2 regions of the Aquipseudomonas campi genome follow, and region 2 is predicted to be linked to the other one. Evidence: riboswitches for the same ligand, from Rfam matches in the RefSeq annotation. Region 2 holds a riboswitch; the other holds the start of a gene.
What was found. A riboswitch is a leader RNA that binds a small molecule or an ion and turns the genes downstream of it on or off. The one in region 2 is predicted to bind cobalamin.
Positions count from the first base shown of each region.

Region 1 (8,326 bases), 2.1 Mb from region 2:
CCTCGGCATCCTCGGCGGCTTCATCATCGGCGCCGGGCTGTTCGACATCTCCGCCACCCAGTACCTCAACCAGAGCCTGGAGATGCTCAGCCTCACCGACTTCCTGCTCGGCATCTTCAAGAGCCTGGTGTTCGCCGTGCTGATCGGTCTGATCGGCTGTCATTACGGCCTGGCCAGCGGACGCAACGCCCAGGCCGTGGGCCAGGCCACCACCCGCGCGGTGGTCAGCATTATCGTCGCCCTGGTGGTCAGCGACGCGCTGATCACCCTGATCTGCACCCAAGTAGGAATCTGACGTGAGTGATGCCGTGCTGACCGTGGAACAGCTGGACGCCGGCTATGGCACGCGGGTGATCCAGCACGACCTCAATTTCAGCATCCAGCGCGGCGAAGTGTTCGTCATCATGGGCGGCAGCGGCTGCGGCAAGAGCACCGTGCTGCGCCACCTGATCGGCCTGCAGGCGCCGCTGGGCGGGCGCGTACTGTTCCACGGTGAGGATTTCTGGGCACAGGACGAGGCGCGCCGGGCCGAGCTGCTGCAACACTTCGGCGTGCTCTACCAGAACAGCGCGCTATGGGGCTCGATGACCCTGCGCGAGAACATCTGCCTGCCGCTGGAAACCTACCGCCCCAACCTCGGCCGCGCCGAGCTGGATGAGCTGGCCGCGCTCAAACTCAACCTGGTCGGCCTCGGCGGCTGCGACGAGCTGTACCCGGCCGAACTGTCCGGCGGCATGCGCAAACGCGCGGCGCTGGCCCGCGCCCTGTCTCTCGATCCGCAGGTGCTGTTCTTCGACGAGCCTTCGGCCGGCCTCGACCCGATCAGCTCCAAGGCCCTCGATGAACTGATCCTGCAGCTGCGCGACAGCCTCGGCTCCAGTATCGTGCTGGTCACCCACGAGCTGCCGAGCATCTTCGCGGTGGCCGACACCTGCCTGTTCCTCGACGGCCAGACCGGCACCCAGATCGCCCTCGGCGCCCCGCGCGAACTGCTGGCCAACGGCCCGCAGGAAGTACAACGCTTCCTCGGACGCAACGGAACATTCCTCAAGGCGGAGGACGCATGAGCGAAACACGCAAGCCCTTTCTGATCGGCAGCTTCCTGCTCGGCGGCCTGGTTCTGCTGGTGGCCGGCGCCCTGCTGCTGTCGCGGGAAAGCTGGTTCAGCCAACCCAGCGAGTACGTGGTGTATTTCACCGGCGCCCTCGATGGCCTGGATGTCGGCGCCGACGTGACCTACCGCGGCGTGAAGATCGGCAGCGTGCGCGAGATCCGCCTGTCCTATGACCGCAAGCTCAAGGACGTAGTGATGCCGGTGATCATCCAGGTCGATCCGAAGAAAGCTGCCAGCCAGCGTGGTTTCGACCAGGTGGTCGAGCAACTGATCAAGCGCGGCCTGCGCGCCCAGCTGCAGACCCCCAGCCTGCTGACCGGCAAGGCCATCGTTGCGCTGGACATGTTCCCCGAGCAGGCCGGCTACGTGTTCAGCCCCAGCGACGTCGACCTGCCCAGCATCCCCAGCGTGCCCTCGCGCATCGACCAGGCCGCCAATCTGCTGCAGGACCTGGCCAGAAGCCTGAGCGAAGTACCGCTGGGCGAGCTGATCGAGTCGGCTAACCGCACCCTGCAGGCGATCGAGAAGCTGAGCACCTCCGACGACCTGCACCAGGGCCTGAGCAGCCTGGCTGCCACCCTGGCCAACCTCGACCGCCTGAGCCAGCGCCTGGAACAGCAACTGCCCGGCCTGCTCGACTCGGCGCAGCGCAGCAGCGGCGAACTCAACGCCACCCTGGTGGAAATCCGCCAGGCCGCTGCCAGCACCCGGCAGACCCTGGAACAGGCCAACGGCCTGCTGCTCGATGGTCGGCAGAGCATCGGCCCGCAATCGACCCTGCAATACGAACTCGGCAACACCCTGCAGGAGCTCAGTCGTGCCAGCAAGGCCCTGCAACGCGCGGCCGAGACACTGGAACAGCAACCGCAATCGCTGATCTTCGGGAAACCCCAGCCATGAGCCAACGCCTGCTGCACGTCGCCTTCCTGCATGTGGCCTTCCTGCTGCTCGGTGCCTGCAGCAGCGCGCCGCCCCAGCAGTTCTACCAGCTGCCGGGCAGCGCCACGCCGCCCACGCAGAGCACCAACGGCCCGGCCGTGCTGCTCGGCCCGCTGCAACTGGCCGACTACCTGCAACGGGAAAGCCTGATCCAGCGCCACAGCGCCCAGCGCCTCGACATCAGTGCCAGCGGCCGCTGGGCCGGCAGCCTGCAGAACGACATCGGCCAACTGCTGCTCGCCACCCTGGCCAGCGACCTGCACAGCAGCCGCCTGGCGCTCTACCCGGACCGCATCGGCTTCCCCGCCCAGGCGCAGATCATCCTGCATATCAGCCGCCTCGATTCCGGCCCGCAGCAGCCAGCGGTGCTGGAAGCCCGCTGGCGCCTGCTGGATGCCCGAGGCGAGCAACGCGCCAGCGACCTGCTGCACCTGCAGCAAGCCCACGACGGCAGCCTGGAGGGCCAGGTGGCGGCACAAGGCCACTTGGTCGAGCAGCTCGGCCAGCAGCTGGCCAGAGCGGTGCGTGCCCTGCCGGCAGCGGTGGCCGGCAACCCCGCCACAACGGGCCGCTGAGCAGCGCAGGCTGGAGTCCGGCGGCGCTTTGACGGATGATACGCGGCCGCAGGCAACCCCCTGCCCGTTCGCGTATGACTGCCGGCCGCCACCTGCGGCCCCCAGGGTGAAATGATGACCGTGTTGCGCCTTCCCTTTGTTCTCCTGCTGACCAGCCTGCTCGGCCTGGCCGGCTGTACGGCGCATAAACCGATTCCGCTGTACCAGCTGGATGGCGGCAACCCCGCCGTACCGCAACAGAACCAGGGCCTGGCCGTGTTGCTCGGGCCGGTGTCGGTCGCCGACTACCTGCAGCGCGAGGCCTTGCTCCAGCGCCAGCCCGACGGCAGTCTGGTGCCCGCCGACGACGCGCGCTGGGCCGGCAGCCTGGCCGCCGATATCGACCAGGTCCTGCTACGCCAACTGGCCTCCAGGCTGGACAGCCAGCGCCTGGTGCTGGCCCCGAGCAACCCCGGTTTCACTCCCGACGTGCAAGTGCTGCTGAGCATCAGCCGCCTAGACTCCGGCCCGCTGCACCCGGCCGTGCTGGAAGCCCAGTGGCGCCTGCTCGATCGCAGCGGCCAACTGCGCGACAGCCGCCTGCTGCGCCTGGAACAGGCCCACTTCGGTAGCCCGGCCGAGCAGGTACGGGCGCAGAGCATGCTGCTGCAGCAACTGGTCGAGCAACTGGCCGTCGCCATCGAGCCCCTGCGCAACCAGCCCCCGGTGGCAAGCAAACCGGCACCTTTGCCGCAAGCACCGGTCAAACCCAAGCAGCAGCCGAAGATCCCCATGGTCGGCCCGACCCGCAGCAACAGTGAAGTGCTGCGCTTCTGAGCCACCGATTTACCCAAGCTGTGCGGCTCTGCCTTTGCTAGTGTCGCGCCCGTTTTAGAGCCTACGAGAGCGTTAGCCATGGCCCGCAAGAAAGCCGCCGTCGATTTCGAACAATCCCTCGCCGACCTGCAACAGCTGGTCGAGCGCCTGGAAGGTGGTGAACTGTCGCTGGAAGACTCTCTGACCGCCTTCGAACAAGGCATCGGCCTGACTCGCGACTGCCAGGCCGCCTTGGCCCAGGCCGAGCAGAAGGTACAGATCCTCCTGGAGCGCGACGGCCAACTGGAGGAAGCCCCCTTCGACGCGGACGACCAGGCATGATCGCGACCTACCAGCAACGCTGCCAGACCCGCGTCGACGCGGCCCTGGAAAGCCTCTTCGATGCCCCGCGCAGTGAACTGGCACGGCTCTACCAGGCCATGCGCTACAGCGTGGTCAACGGTGGCAAGCGGGTCCGCCCGCTGCTGGTATATGCCGCCTGCGAAGCCTTGAATGGCGATCTCGACCGCGCCGATGGTGCCGCCTGTGCGGTGGAGCTGATCCACGCCTACTCGCTGGTCCACGACGACCTGCCGGCGATGGACGACGACGACCTGCGCCGTGGCCAGCCCACCACCCACATCGCCTTCGACGAAGCCTGCGCGATTCTCGCCGGCGATGGTCTGCAAAGCCTGGCCTTCGAAGCCCTCGCCGATCCGCGACACAACCCGACGGACGCCAACCTGCGCCTGTCCATGGTCCTCGGCCTGGCGCGCGCCGCCGGCCCGGCCGGGATGGTCGGCGGCCAGGCCATCGACCTCGGCTCGGTCGGTCAGCGACTCGACCAGGCGGCCCTGGAAGTCATGCACCGGCACAAGACCGGCGCACTGATCGAGGCCAGCGTGCAACTGGGTGCCCTGGCCAGCGGCCTGGCCGATGATGCCGCGCTGCGCTCGCTGCAGAATTACGCTCGTGCCATCGGCCTGGCGTTCCAGGTACAGGACGACATTCTCGACGTGGAAAGCGATACCGCCACCCTAGGCAAGACCCAGGGCAAGGACGAAGCCAACCACAAGCCGACCTACCCCGCGCTGCTCGGCCTCGACGCCGCCAAGGCCTACGCCCTGGAGCTGCGCGACCAGGCCCTGCATGCCCTGCGCCCGTTCGGCAGCAGCGCCGAACCGCTGCGCGAACTGGCCCGTTACATCGTCGAACGGCGCAGCTAAGCCTCCTAACCGTAGCCCGGAGGCAATCCGGGCAGCCCCCCCCCGGAGAACATCCCCGGATTGCATCCGGGCTACCGATTGCGCTGATCGAACCTTGTTTGGGCAGTTCCCGGCGCTTCGGGTAAACTGCCGCATCTTTTGTACGCCTATAACGATCAGCCTGATGCCCACAACTTTCCACGAGATCCCCCGCGAGCGCCCTGCCACGCCCCTGCTCGATCGCGCCGAGACGCCGGTCGGCCTGCGCCGCCTGGCCGAGAGCGAGCTGGAAACCCTCGCCGACGAGCTGCGCCAGTACCTGCTGTACAGCGTGGGCCAGACCGGCGGGCACTTCGGCGCCGGCCTCGGGGTGATCGAGCTGACCATCGCCCTGCACTACATCTTCGACACCCCGGACGATCGCCTGGTGTGGGACGTCGGCCATCAAGCCTACCCGCACAAGATCCTCACCGGACGCCGCGAGCGCATGGCCAGCCTGCGCCAGAAGGACGGCCTGGCCGCCTTCCCGCGACGCAGCGAGAGCGAGTACGACACCTTCGGCGTCGGCCACTCCAGCACCAGCATCAGCGCGGCCCTGGGCATGGCCATTGCCGCCCGCATGCAGGGCAGCCGGCGCAAATCGGTCGCGGTGATCGGCGATGGCGCATTGACCGCCGGCATGGCCTTCGAGGCGCTCAACCACGCCTCGGACGTCAAGGCCGACATGCTGGTGGTGCTCAACGACAACGACATGTCGATCTCGAAGAACGTCGGCGGGCTGTCCAACTACCTGGCCAAGATCATCTCCAGCCGTACTTATTCGAGCATGCGCGAAGGCAGCAAGAAGATCCTCTCGCGCCTGCCCGGCGCCTGGGAGATCGCGCGCAAGGTCGAAGAGCACGCCAAGGGCATGCTGGTGCCCGGCACCCTGTTCGAGGAACTGGGCTGGAACTACGTCGGCCCGATCGACGGCCACGACCTGCCCACACTCGTCGCGACACTGCGCAATATGCGCGACCTGGAGGGCCCGCAGTTCCTCCATGTGGTGACCAAGAAGGGCAAGGGCTTCGCCCCGGCCGAGGCCGACCCGATCGGCTACCACGCGATCACCAAGCTGGAGCCGATCAAGGCTCCGGTTGTCGAAGCCAAGAAGCCGAGCGGGCCGAAATACTCCAGCGTGTTCGGCCAGTGGCTGTGCGACATGGCCGCCGAAGACCCGCGCCTGGTCGGCATCACCCCGGCGATGAAGGAAGGCTCCGACCTGGTGGCCTTCAGCGAGCGTTTCCCCGCGCGTTACTTCGACGTGGCCATCGCCGAGCAGCATGCGGTGACCCTGGCCGCCGGCATGGCCTGCGAGGGCGCCAAACCGGTGGTGGCGATCTACTCGACCTTCCTGCAGCGCGCCTACGACCAGCTGATTCATGACGTGGCCGTGCAGCACCTCGACGTGCTGTTCGCCATCGACCGCGCCGGCCTGGTCGGCGAAGACGGCCCGACCCACGCCGGCAGCTTCGATATCTCCTACCTGCGCTGCATCCCCGGCATGCTGGTGATGACGCCGAGCGACGAGAACGAACTGCGCCAGATGCTCACCACCGGTTACCTGTTCGATGGCCCGGCGGCGGTGCGTTACCCGCGCGGCAGCGGGCCGAACACGCCGATCGACCCGGCGCTGCAACCGCTGGAAATCGGCCGAGGCGTCATTCGCCGACGCGGCCAGAAAACCGCCCTGCTGGTATTCGGCGTGCAGCTGGCCGAAGCGCTCAAGGTCGGCGAGACGCTGGACGCCACGGTGGTCGACATGCGTTTCGTCAAACCGCTGGACGAGGCCCTGGTGCGCGAACTGGCGGCCAGCCACGAGCTACTGGTGACCATCGAGGAAAACGCCATCATGGGCGGCGCCGGTTCGGCGGTCAGCGAGTTCCTTGCCGCCGAGAACCTGCTCAAGCCCGTGCTGCACCTGGGCCTGCCGGACAGCTACGTCGAGCACGCCAAGCCGGCGCAGATGCTCGCCGAGTGCGGCCTGGACGAAGCCGGCATCGAAGCGGCCGTGCGCCAGCGCCTGGTGCAACTGCCCACATGAATGCCGCTCATCCAAACCAGGGCTTAACTCGCTTGTAATTCATCCAGCCGCGCACTAAGGTGCGCGACGTTTTACTTCCGCCAAGGTGCGCCCGTCGTGATCGACCGGCGTTAAACGGGAAGCCGGTGCGCTCGTCACGAGCCATTCCGGCGCTGCCCCCGCAACGGTAAGCCACCGCAGCCTCGCGCTGCCATGTCGATCGACGTGCCACTGGGAGTTTCCCCGGGAAGGCGATCGACAGGGAAAGTTCGCTTTCAGTGGCAAGCCCGGAGACCGGCCTCGACGGATTCGACTGGTGTTGCGGAGGGCATCACCGTCAAGCGTCGGCTTGTCGTGGCGCTTGTCCCTGCCCTCCTCAAAAGTCTGCCGACTCTTTGAGGATCCATTGATGAAACTGCCCCGCCTGGCTCTCGCCATCGCCCTGCTGCCCGCCTCCCCGACCTTCGCCGCCGAAGACCAGGAAGCCGCGCTGAAGCTGTCCGAAACCCTGATCAGCGCCAACCGCGACGTGCAGCAACGCAGCGCCAGCAGCGCCGCCAGCACGGTGTTCACCCGCGCCGACATCGAGCGCCTGCAACCATCCTCGGTGACCGAGCTGCTCCAGCGCGTGCCCGGCGTGCAGGTGACGCAGAACGGCAGCGGCAGCCTGGCCAGCCTGTATATCCGCGGCACCAAGTCGGCACAGAGCCTGGTGCTGGTGGACGGCATGCGCATCGGCTCGGCCAGTTCCGGCGACAGCAACCTGCAGCACCTCAATATCGAGCAGATCGAGCGCATCGAAGTGCTGCGCGGACCGCGCTCGGCCATGTACGGCGCCGATGCCATCGGCGGCGTGGTGCAGATCTTCACCCGCCGCAGCAGCGGCGAAGGGTTCAAGCCATTCGTGCGCGTGGGCTATGGCAGCCGGGGCACCTGGCAGCGTAGCGCCGGCATTTCCGGTGGCGATGAGGCCACGCGCTTCAGCCTGGCCGGCAGCCTCGACGAGACCAACGGCATCGACCGCACCGGCACCTCCTACGCGGCCGACCAGGATCACGACGCCTACCGCAACAAGGCCTTCAGCCTGAGCCTCAGCCACAGCTTCAGCGACAAACTGGAAGCCGGCGTCAACGTCCTCGACCAGCGCGGCCGTACCGAGTTCGACAACCCCTTCGGCCGCTTCGACATGACCACCTTCGAGTCGGTCGAGCAGGACCCGTACAGTGACTTCACCGTCAGCAGCGTCTCCAGCTACCTCGACGCCCAGCTCAACGACACCTGGAACAGCCGCCTGGAAGTCGGCCACAGCGAAAACCGCGAAGAGAGTCTGGATAAACTCAGCGACGAGCGCGGCGTGTTCAACACCTACCGCGACTCGGTCAACTGGCTGAACACCCTGAGCCTGAGCGACAGCCACAGTCTGATGCTCGGTGCCGACTGGTACGAAGACCAGCTCAACAGCAACACCGCCTTCGCCGAGCAACAGCGCTGGAACCAGGCCGCCTTCATCCAGCACCGCTACGACGGCGAGCACTTTTCCACCGAACTGGGCCTGCGCCACGACAAGAACGAGCAGTTCGGCAGCGAAAACACCTGGAGTGGCGCCCTGACCCTGCCGCTGAACGAGCGCAACGAC
Region 1 is NZ_CP053697.2:696,214-704,539, reverse strand. Features, by position in the region: gene HNE05_RS03160 (ABC transporter permease) at 1-295, shown strand, start outside; gene HNE05_RS03155 (ABC transporter ATP-binding protein) at 297-1,067, shown strand; gene HNE05_RS03150 (MlaD family protein) at 1,064-2,014, shown strand; gene HNE05_RS03145 (PqiC family protein) at 2,011-2,628, shown strand; gene HNE05_RS03140 (PqiC family protein) at 2,743-3,444, shown strand; gene HNE05_RS03135 (exodeoxyribonuclease VII small subunit) at 3,523-3,765, shown strand; gene ispA ((2E,6E)-farnesyl diphosphate synthase) at 3,762-4,649, shown strand; gene dxs (1-deoxy-D-xylulose-5-phosphate synthase) at 4,813-6,711, shown strand; cobalamin riboswitch at 6,778-7,007, shown strand; gene HNE05_RS03120 (TonB-dependent receptor domain-containing protein) at 7,100-8,326, shown strand, end outside.
Region 1: linked by a shared signal. The riboswitch ahead of HNE05_RS03120 (TonB-dependent receptor domain-containing protein) and the one ahead of cobO (cob(I)yrinic acid a,c-diamide adenosyltransferase) in region 2 are both predicted to bind cobalamin.

Region 2 (8,326 bases):
GCAGCCCGGCCAGGCACTCCAGCAGCGCCGCGCGTTCGGCCTGCAGGCGCGCCTCGTCGTCCAGCATCAGCAGGTTGGTCAGCCACAGGGTCAGGCAGTCAACCAGCAGGCAACGGCCCTCGCCCGCCTGCTCGCGCAGCACCCGGGCCAGCTCCAGCGGTTCTTCGACCAGCGCCCAGCCGGCCGGACGCCGCGCGCGATGCTGGGTGATGCGTTCGCTCATCTCGCCGTCCAGCGCCTGGCTGGTGGCGATATAGGTCACAGCCAGGCCGCTATCGGCCGCCAGCTTCTCGGCCAGGCGGCTCTTGCCGGAACGGGCGCCGCCGAGGATCAATTCAACCATCTCTCACTTTCCTCGTGCACCGTGCGCACCGGCAGATGGCCAGGGTGCGCTGGAAACTATTTCGTCTCTCGAAAACTCCCCTCTCCCACTTGTGGGAGAGGGGCCGGGGGAGAGGGTGTTGGCCCCACTCACCCTCTCCCCAACCCTCTCCCGTAAACGGGAGAGGGGGCCAAAGCAGTTCGCAGCTGTTCTACACACAGTTATGACACAGCAAAAAATCGCCAACAGGCTCCTATAACCCACACAATTCGCGCAGCCTGGCGGTATCCAGATGCGCCTCGACCAGATCGGCCAGGCGTTCTATGTCGCGTTCGCGCAGGGCATGGTAGTCCACCGTCTGTACCTCTCGCAGGCCGGCCCAGCGCAGCAGTGCGCCACAGGCCTCGCTCGACTCGAACAGCCCGTGCAGGTAGGTGCCGAGCACCTGGCCATCGACGCTCATTCCACCGTCAGACCGACCGTCATTCAGCTGCACCGCGCCGTTCAACCCGGCACCCGCGCTGACCCCGGCATGAATCTCGTAGCCGCTCACCGCCGCCTGCTCCAGGCACAGCCGGCCCTGCACATTGCGCAGCTGCTTCTCCGGCTCCAGCACGGTGCTGATGTCCAGCAGGCCCAGGCCGGCGCTGCTGCCGGGCGCGCCTTCCAGGCCGTGGGGGTCGTCGATCTGTGTGCCGAGCATCTGCAGGCCGCCGCAGATGCCGAGCAGCTTGCCGCCGTAGCGCAGGTGGTGCTCGATGGCCGCCGGCCAGCCCTGCTCGCGCAGGAAATCCAGGTCGGCGCGCACGCTTTTCGAGCCGGGCAGGATGATCAGGTCGGCCGGCGGGATGGCCTGGCCGGGGCCAATAAATTGCAGGTCGACCTGCGGGTGCAGGCGCAGCGGATCGAAGTCGGTGTGGTTGCTGATGCGCGGCAGCACCGGCACCACAACCTTGAGCTGTTGCCCCGCCTGGGTCACCTGGCGGGTGGCGACCGCGTCCTCGGCTTCCAGGTGGAAATCCATCAGGTACGGCAGCACGCCGAGCACCGGCTTGCCGGTGCGTTGCTCCAGCCAGTCCAGGCCCGGCTGCAGCAAGCTGAGGTCGCCGCGAAAACGGTTGATCACGAAGCCCTGCACCCGCGCCTGCTCGCTTTCGGAGAGCAAGGCCAGGGTGCCAACCAGATGGGCGAACACGCCGCCCTTGTCGATATCGGCGATCAGGATCACCGGGCAATCCACCGCCTCGGCGAAGCCCATATTGGCGATATCGCCGGCGCGCAGGTTGATCTCCGCCGGCGAGCCGGCGCCCTCGACCATCACCACCGGGTACTGCGCGCTGAGGCGTTGGTGCGACTCGAGCACGGCGGCGCGCGCGGTCTGCTTGTAATCGTGGTAGGCCACCGCGTGCATGTTGCCGATAGCGCGACCATGGATGATCACCTGGGCGCCGGTGTCGCTGTTGGGCTTGAGCAGCACCGGGTTCATATCGGTGTGCGGCGTCAGGCCGGCGGCCTGGGCCTGCACCGCCTGGGCGCGGCCGATCTCGCCGCCGTCGCTGGTGACCGCCGAGTTGAGCGCCATGTTCTGTGGTTTGAACGGCACCACCGCGACGCCCTGGCGCTTGAGCCAGCGGCACAGGGCAGTCACCAGGGTGCTCTTGCCGGCATCGGAGGTGGTGCCCTGCACCATCAAGGTGGCGCTCATCGCGGCATCTCCTGCAGGGCCTGCTCCAGCCGCTGCCAGCCGGCCTCGTCGGCGGGCAGTCCGAAGCGCAGGCAGCGGGTCTCGGCGAACAGACGCAGGAGGATGCCGCGACGGGCGAAATAGCCATGCAGGCCCACCGCATGCTGATGAGCGACCAGCTGGAACAGCGCGGTGCCACCCGCCGGCGCCAGGCCCTGGGCGCTGAGCAGCACGGCCAGGCGCAGGCCGTCGGCCTGCAGGCGCTCGCGCTGGGCCTGCTGGCCGGCGCTGTCCTGCAGGATGGCGCTGGCCACCGCCCGCGTCGGGCCGCTGATGGTCCAGGGGCCGAGGCGCTCGTCCAGGCGCTCCAGCAGGGTCGGTTCGGCCAACACGAAACCCAGACGGATGCCAGCCAGGCCGAAGAACTTGCCGAACGAGCGCAGCACGATCAGCCCCGGCAACTGGCTGAAGGCCGCCAGGCTGTGCTCGGGCGTGCAGTCGATGAACGCCTCGTCCACCACCAGCCAGCCGCCGCGCTCGGCCAGGCGGGCGTGCCAGTCGAGCAACTGCTGTGGCGCGAGCAGCCGCCCGGTCGGGTTGTTGGGGTTGATCAGCAGCAGCACATCGAGGCGCTCCAGGGCGCGGCCCACCGCGCCTTCGCCAAGCTCGGTGACCTGATGCCCCTCGCGGCGCCAGGCCTCGGCATGTTCGGAGTAGGCCGGCGAAACGATCCCTACCCGCCCCGACCGCCGCAACTGCGGCAGGGCCTGGATCGCCGCCTGGGAACCGGCCACCGGCAGCAAGGCGGGGACGCCGTAGTAATCGCGCGCCGCCGCTTCCAGGCCATCGTCCGGTTCGGGCAGACGGCTCCAGGCCGTCGCCGGAATCGCCGGCAGCGGCCAGCCATAGGGCGCGATGCCGGTGGACAGATCCAGCCATTCGGCCAGGGCAATGCCATAGCGCTGCGCCGCCGCACGCAGGCGGCCACCATGTTCAAGCAAGGTAAAGACTCCCGATCAGTAACAGCGCCAGCCACAGCAGCACGCCGCCATTGACCAGATTGAGCGCCCGTTCGATATCGCGCGCCCGCGCCTGCGGCCCCGCACCCAGCACGGGGCGCACATGCAGCTCGCCATGATAGGTCGCCGCGCCGCCCAGACTCACGCCGAGGGCGCCGGCACCGGAGGCCATTACCGGGCCGGCGTTGGGGCTGTCCCACTGCGGCGCCTGCTGCTGCCAGCAGCGCAGGGCCAGGGCGGTCTTGCCGAGCAGCGCATAGGTCAGCGCCACCAGGCGCGCGGGGATGTAGTTGAGGCCATCGTCGATCTTCGCCGCGGCCCAGCCGAAGCGTTCGAAGCGCGGGTTGCGGTAGCCCCACATGGCGTCCAGGGTGTTGCTCAGGCGGTACAGCACCACCCCCGGCGCACCAGCGACAAGGAACCAGAACAGCGCGGCGAACACCGCGTCCGAGCCGTTCTCCAGCACCGACTCGGTACCGGCGCGGGCCACGCCTTCGCTGTCCAGCTCGGCGGTCTGCCGGCTGACCATATAGCCGACGCGCTTGCGTGCCTCGGGCAGATCGCCCAGGCGCAGGGCCTGGGCCACCGGCAGCGCGTGCTCGCCGAGGCTGCGCAGGCCGAGGGCGGCATACAGGGCCAGCACCTCCACCAGCCAGCCGAGATAAGGCAGGCGCGCCAGTAGCAGGCTGAGCAGGGTCAGCGGCAGCACCGCCAGGCACCAGCCGGTAACGCCGTGGCTGCGCCAACCGTGACCACCACTGTTGAGGCGTTGTTCGATGCGTTGCGCCAGGCCGCCGAAGGCCACCAGCGGGTGCCAGCGCTTGGGCTCGCCGAGTAGGCCGTCCAGGGTCACTCCGGCCAGGGTGGCCAGCAGCAGGCTCATTCGTGTTGCCCCCAGCTGTCGGTGAACAGCAGGTCCTGCAGCGGTCGCGCCGTGGCCCAGCCTTCCTGGACCAGCATCGGCTCGCGGTAGAACTCGGTGACCGGGCCCAGGCAGAGAATCGCCAGTGGCTTGCTGCCGACCGGCATGTGCAGCAGCTCGGCCAGCGCCTGCGGCTCGAACAGCGAGACCCAACCGAGACCCAGGCCTTCGGCGCGCGAAGCCAGCCAGAGGTTCTGGATGGCGCAGGCCAGGGAGGCCAGGTCCATTTCCGGCAGGGTGCGGCGGCCGAAGATGTGTTTCTCGCGTTCGTCCATCAGCGCCACCACCAGCAGCTCGGCGCAATCGCGGATGCCTTCGACCTTGAGCCGCATGAACTCGTCGCTGCGCTCGCCCAGCGCCTCGGCGGTGCGCACCCGCTCGGCCTCGACCTGGGCATGGATGGCCTCGCGCAGCGCCGGGCGGGTGATGCGGATAAAGCGCCAGGGCTGCATCAGGCCGACGCTGGGGGCCTGGTGCGCCGCCTCCAGCAAGCGCGCGAGCAGCTCCGGGGCCACCGTGCCACCGGCGAAGTGGCGCATGTCGCGGCGCTCGGCAATCGCCCGGTACACCGCGGCACGTTCCGCAGGACTGAAAGCATGCTCGCTCATGGCAACAGCAGCCCGGCGGCGGCCTGCGGGTTGGACGGCAGGTAGAAGTGGATATAGGAGGCGGTCAGCCGGCCCAGGCGATAGACAGCCTCGCTGGCCGGGCGCTGGTTCGGGCTGCTGCCGCGTGCCAGCGGCTCGACGGGCGAGTCGAGCTGCGAATGGTGGTAGGTGTGGCCACGCAGCAGGCCTTCCGGCAGCTCCACTTGCTGCAGGCCGAGGGCGGCCATGCGCGGCTGCATCTGCGCGTGGCCGGGCAGCAGGCCGAGCAGTTCGGCGCTGTGGCCGGCCTTGTCGGTCAGGCGCTCGAGCAGGTAGAGCATGCCACCGCACTCGGCGAGGATCGGCTTGCCGGCGGCTTGGTGGACATGGATCGCCTCGCGCATGGCCAGGTTCTGCGCCAGTTGCTGCAGGTGCAGTTCCGGGTAGCCGCCGGGCAGGTAGAGGCTGTCCACCTCGGGCAACTGGCGCTCGCGCAGCGGCGAGAAGAAGCACAGCTCGGCGCCGAGCCGACGCAGCAGATCGAGGTTGGCCTGGTAGAGGAAAGCGAACGCGGTATCGCGGGCCACGCCGATGCGCACGCCGGCCAGCAGTGGCTCGATCACCTGGTCCACTGGTGCAGCGAAACGCACGGGGTCTGGCAGAGCATCGCCGGCGCTGGCCAGCAGCGCATCGGCTGCCGCGTCCAGGCGGCTATCCAGGTCGGCCAGTTCCTCGGCCTGGACCAGGCCCAGGTGGCGGCTGGGCAGCTCCAGCGCGGCGCTGCGCGGCAAGGCGCCGTACCAGCGGATCGCCGGCGGCAGGCTGTCGCGCAGGATCTCGCCATGCCGCGCGCTGCCGGTGCGGTTGGCCAGCACCCCGGCGAACGGCAGGTTGTGCTGGAAGTTGGCCAGGCCATAGGCCAGGGCGCCGAAGGTCTGCGCCATGGCGCTGCCATCGATCACCCCCAGCACCGGCACCTGGAAGCGCCGCGCCAGGTCGGCGGCCGAGGGGCTGCCGTCGAACAGGCCCATCACCCCTTCGATCAGGATCAGGTCGGCCTCCCCCGCCGCCTCCCAGAGCAGGCGCCGGCATTCGTCCTCGCCGACCATCCACAGGTCGAGCTGGTACACCGCCTGGCCCGAGGCGCGGGCGAGGATCATCGGGTCGAGAAAGTCCGGCCCGCATTTGAACACCCGCACACGCTTGCCGGCCCGCGTGTGCAGGCGCGCCAGGGCGGCGGTGACGGTGGTCTTGCCCTGGCCGGACGCCGGGGCGGCGATCAGCAGGGCCGGGCAGCTGCGTGCAGTCATTGCCCTCTCCCCGGCCCTCTCCCGCAAGCGGGAGAGGGGGCGTTAAGGGACAGATTCGCGTGCACCGCGCCCTTCGCCCACTCATGGACAGCAGGGAGGCTGATCGGGTAGCCCGGATGCAATCCGGGGTGGGCGGCTTCCCGGATTGCATCCGGGCTACGGTACGCAGGGCTCAAAACTCGATCCCCTTCTGCGCCTTCACGCCGGCCTTGAAGGCATGCTTGACCAGGTTCATCTCGGTGACGGTATCCGCCGCCTCGAGCATCCCCGGCAAGGCGCCACGGCCGGTCACCACCACATGCTGCAGCAGCGGGCGCGCCTCGATGTCGGCGAGCACCGCGTCCAGCTCCAGGTAGCCGTGCTTGAGGGCAATATTCAGCTCGTCGAGTACTACCAGGCCGATCTGCGGGTCATTCAGCAGTTGCCTCGCCACCGCCCAGGCCGCGCCGGCCTTGTCGATGTCGCGCTGGCGGTCCTGGGTTTCCCAGGTAAAACCCTCGCCCATCACGTGGTAGCTAACTTCCTCGGGGAAGCGGCGGAAGAAGCTTTCTTCGCCGGTGCTGGCGGCGCCCTTGATGAACTGCACCACGCCGACCTTGATGCCGTGGCCGAGGGCGCGGGCGACCATGCCGAAGGCCGAGCTGCTCTTGCCCTTGCCGTTGCCGCTGTGCACCAGCAGCAGGCCGTATTCGTTCTGGGCCTGGGCGATCTTTTCGTCGATCAGCGCTTTCTTGCGCTGCATGCGCGCCTTGTGGCGTTCGTCGCGCGCGGCGGACTCGTTCATCTACAACTCCTCGCGACCAGCTGCGGCGCGGCAAAGCAGCAGCACCGCGACCTTCGCCAGGCACGGTGCAGAAAAACAGAATTGGGGCAGCAGCAGGACAACACGCAGGCAGGCCGAGCAGACCCACCCACCCGCAAAGCCCGCCGCAATGCCGTGGATCGCTACAGGCCGGTCTCCGGGCTTGTGAGCGGAGCGTCTGGCTCCCCGGTCGCGCCTTCCCATGTCGAATGACACAGTGGCTGGATGCGACTGTTGACTCACCTACCGTTGCGGGGGCAGCGCCGGACTGTTCGACTGAATGAACCGGCTTCCCTGTTTCACCCCGTGGACGCGTCGCGACCGGGGCACCTGATGCTGGCGGCAGGGTAGAGGCTGGGCCGTGGCGCGTCAACGCCGAGCGCGGCCGCGAAAAACCTGTCGCGGATCTCGAATACGCCCTCCCCACTTGTGGGAGATTGCATGGGACTGGGGAAAGGGAGTGAGCCTACTCACCCTCTCCCCGACCCTCTCCCGTAAACGGGAGAGGGGGAAAAGCGCATCGCCTAGGACAGGCCCTGCAACAACTCCAGGGCCCGGTCGAAGTCGAAGCTCTCGACCTGCTGGGCCACCTGACGCAGGCGCTCGGCCAGCAGCGGGTCGAGGGCCAGGGCCTGCAGTTCGTACAGGGCATCCTGCGCCGCGGTGTCGCTCTCGGCCAGCAGGCGCCTGAGCTTGTCCAGCTGCGCCTGCAACTCGGCGCCAAGCGCGAGTGCCGGCGCCGCTGTGGCGCCCTGCTGCACCTCGACCAGCCCCGCCAGACCCGCTAGCAGCGGCTGCAACTGCCGCTCGACCTCGGCCACCAGGGGCTCCAGAACCTCCTCCGCCGCGCCGTCCTTGCAGGCCAGCTCCAGCGCCGTGGCGGCCTGCGCCAGATTGCCTGCGCCGATATTGCCCGCGCTGCCGCGCAGGCTATGGGCCAGGCGCGCCGCCGCCGAGGTATCGCTGTCCGCGCGAGCGGCAAGGAACTCGGCGCGGAAATCGCCCTGGCTGGAGCGGAACTTGCGCAGCAGGCGCAGATAAAGTTCGCGCTTGCCCATGCTGGTGGCCAGGCCGGCAGCCAGGTCGATACCGGGCAGGCTCTCGGGCAGGCCCAGCGCGGTCGTCACGCCGGCCGGCGAGTGTTGGGCCACCTGGGCGATACGCCCTGGTTTGGGATGGATCCACTTGGCCAGGGTGGCGAACATGTGCTCGACGTTGAGCGGCTTGGAGATATGGTCGTTCATGCCGCAGGCCAGGGTGCGCTCGCGGTCGCCGGCCATGGCGTTGGCGGTCATGGCGATCACCGGCAGCGCGGCCAGCTGCGGCTGCTCGCGAATCTTGCGGGTGGCGGTGTAGCCGTCCATCACCGGCATCTGACAGTCCATCAGCACGCCGTCGAAATCGGCGTCCTCGGCCAACCGATCGAGCGCCTCCTGACCATGCTCGGCCAGGCACAGCTCGACGCCGGCGCTCTCCAGCAGCTCGCGGGCCAGCTCTCGATTCAGCTCGTTGTCCTCCACCAGCAGCAGCCGCGCGCCCTGCAGGCTGGCCATGGCGCTGGCGCTCTGATCGGAGCGCGCAGTAGCACGAGTATCGACCTGCGAGGTCTTGCCGAGCATGCTGCCGATCGCTTCCAGCAGGGTCGACGGGGTCACCGGTTTGGTCAGCACCACCGGCAAT
Region 2 is NZ_CP053697.2:2,753,338-2,761,663, forward strand. Features, by position in the region: gene cobU (bifunctional adenosylcobinamide kinase/adenosylcobinamide-phosphate guanylyltransferase) at 1-343, opposite strand, end outside; gene HNE05_RS12785 (cobyric acid synthase) at 576-2,027, opposite strand; gene cobD (threonine-phosphate decarboxylase CobD) at 2,024-3,007, opposite strand; gene cbiB (adenosylcobinamide-phosphate synthase CbiB) at 3,000-3,908, opposite strand; gene bluB (5,6-dimethylbenzimidazole synthase) at 3,905-4,555, opposite strand; gene HNE05_RS12805 (cobyrinic acid a,c-diamide synthase CobB) at 4,552-5,844, opposite strand; gene cobO (cob(I)yrinic acid a,c-diamide adenosyltransferase) at 6,017-6,628, opposite strand; cobalamin riboswitch at 6,778-6,995, opposite strand; gene HNE05_RS12815 (response regulator) at 7,171-8,326, opposite strand, start outside.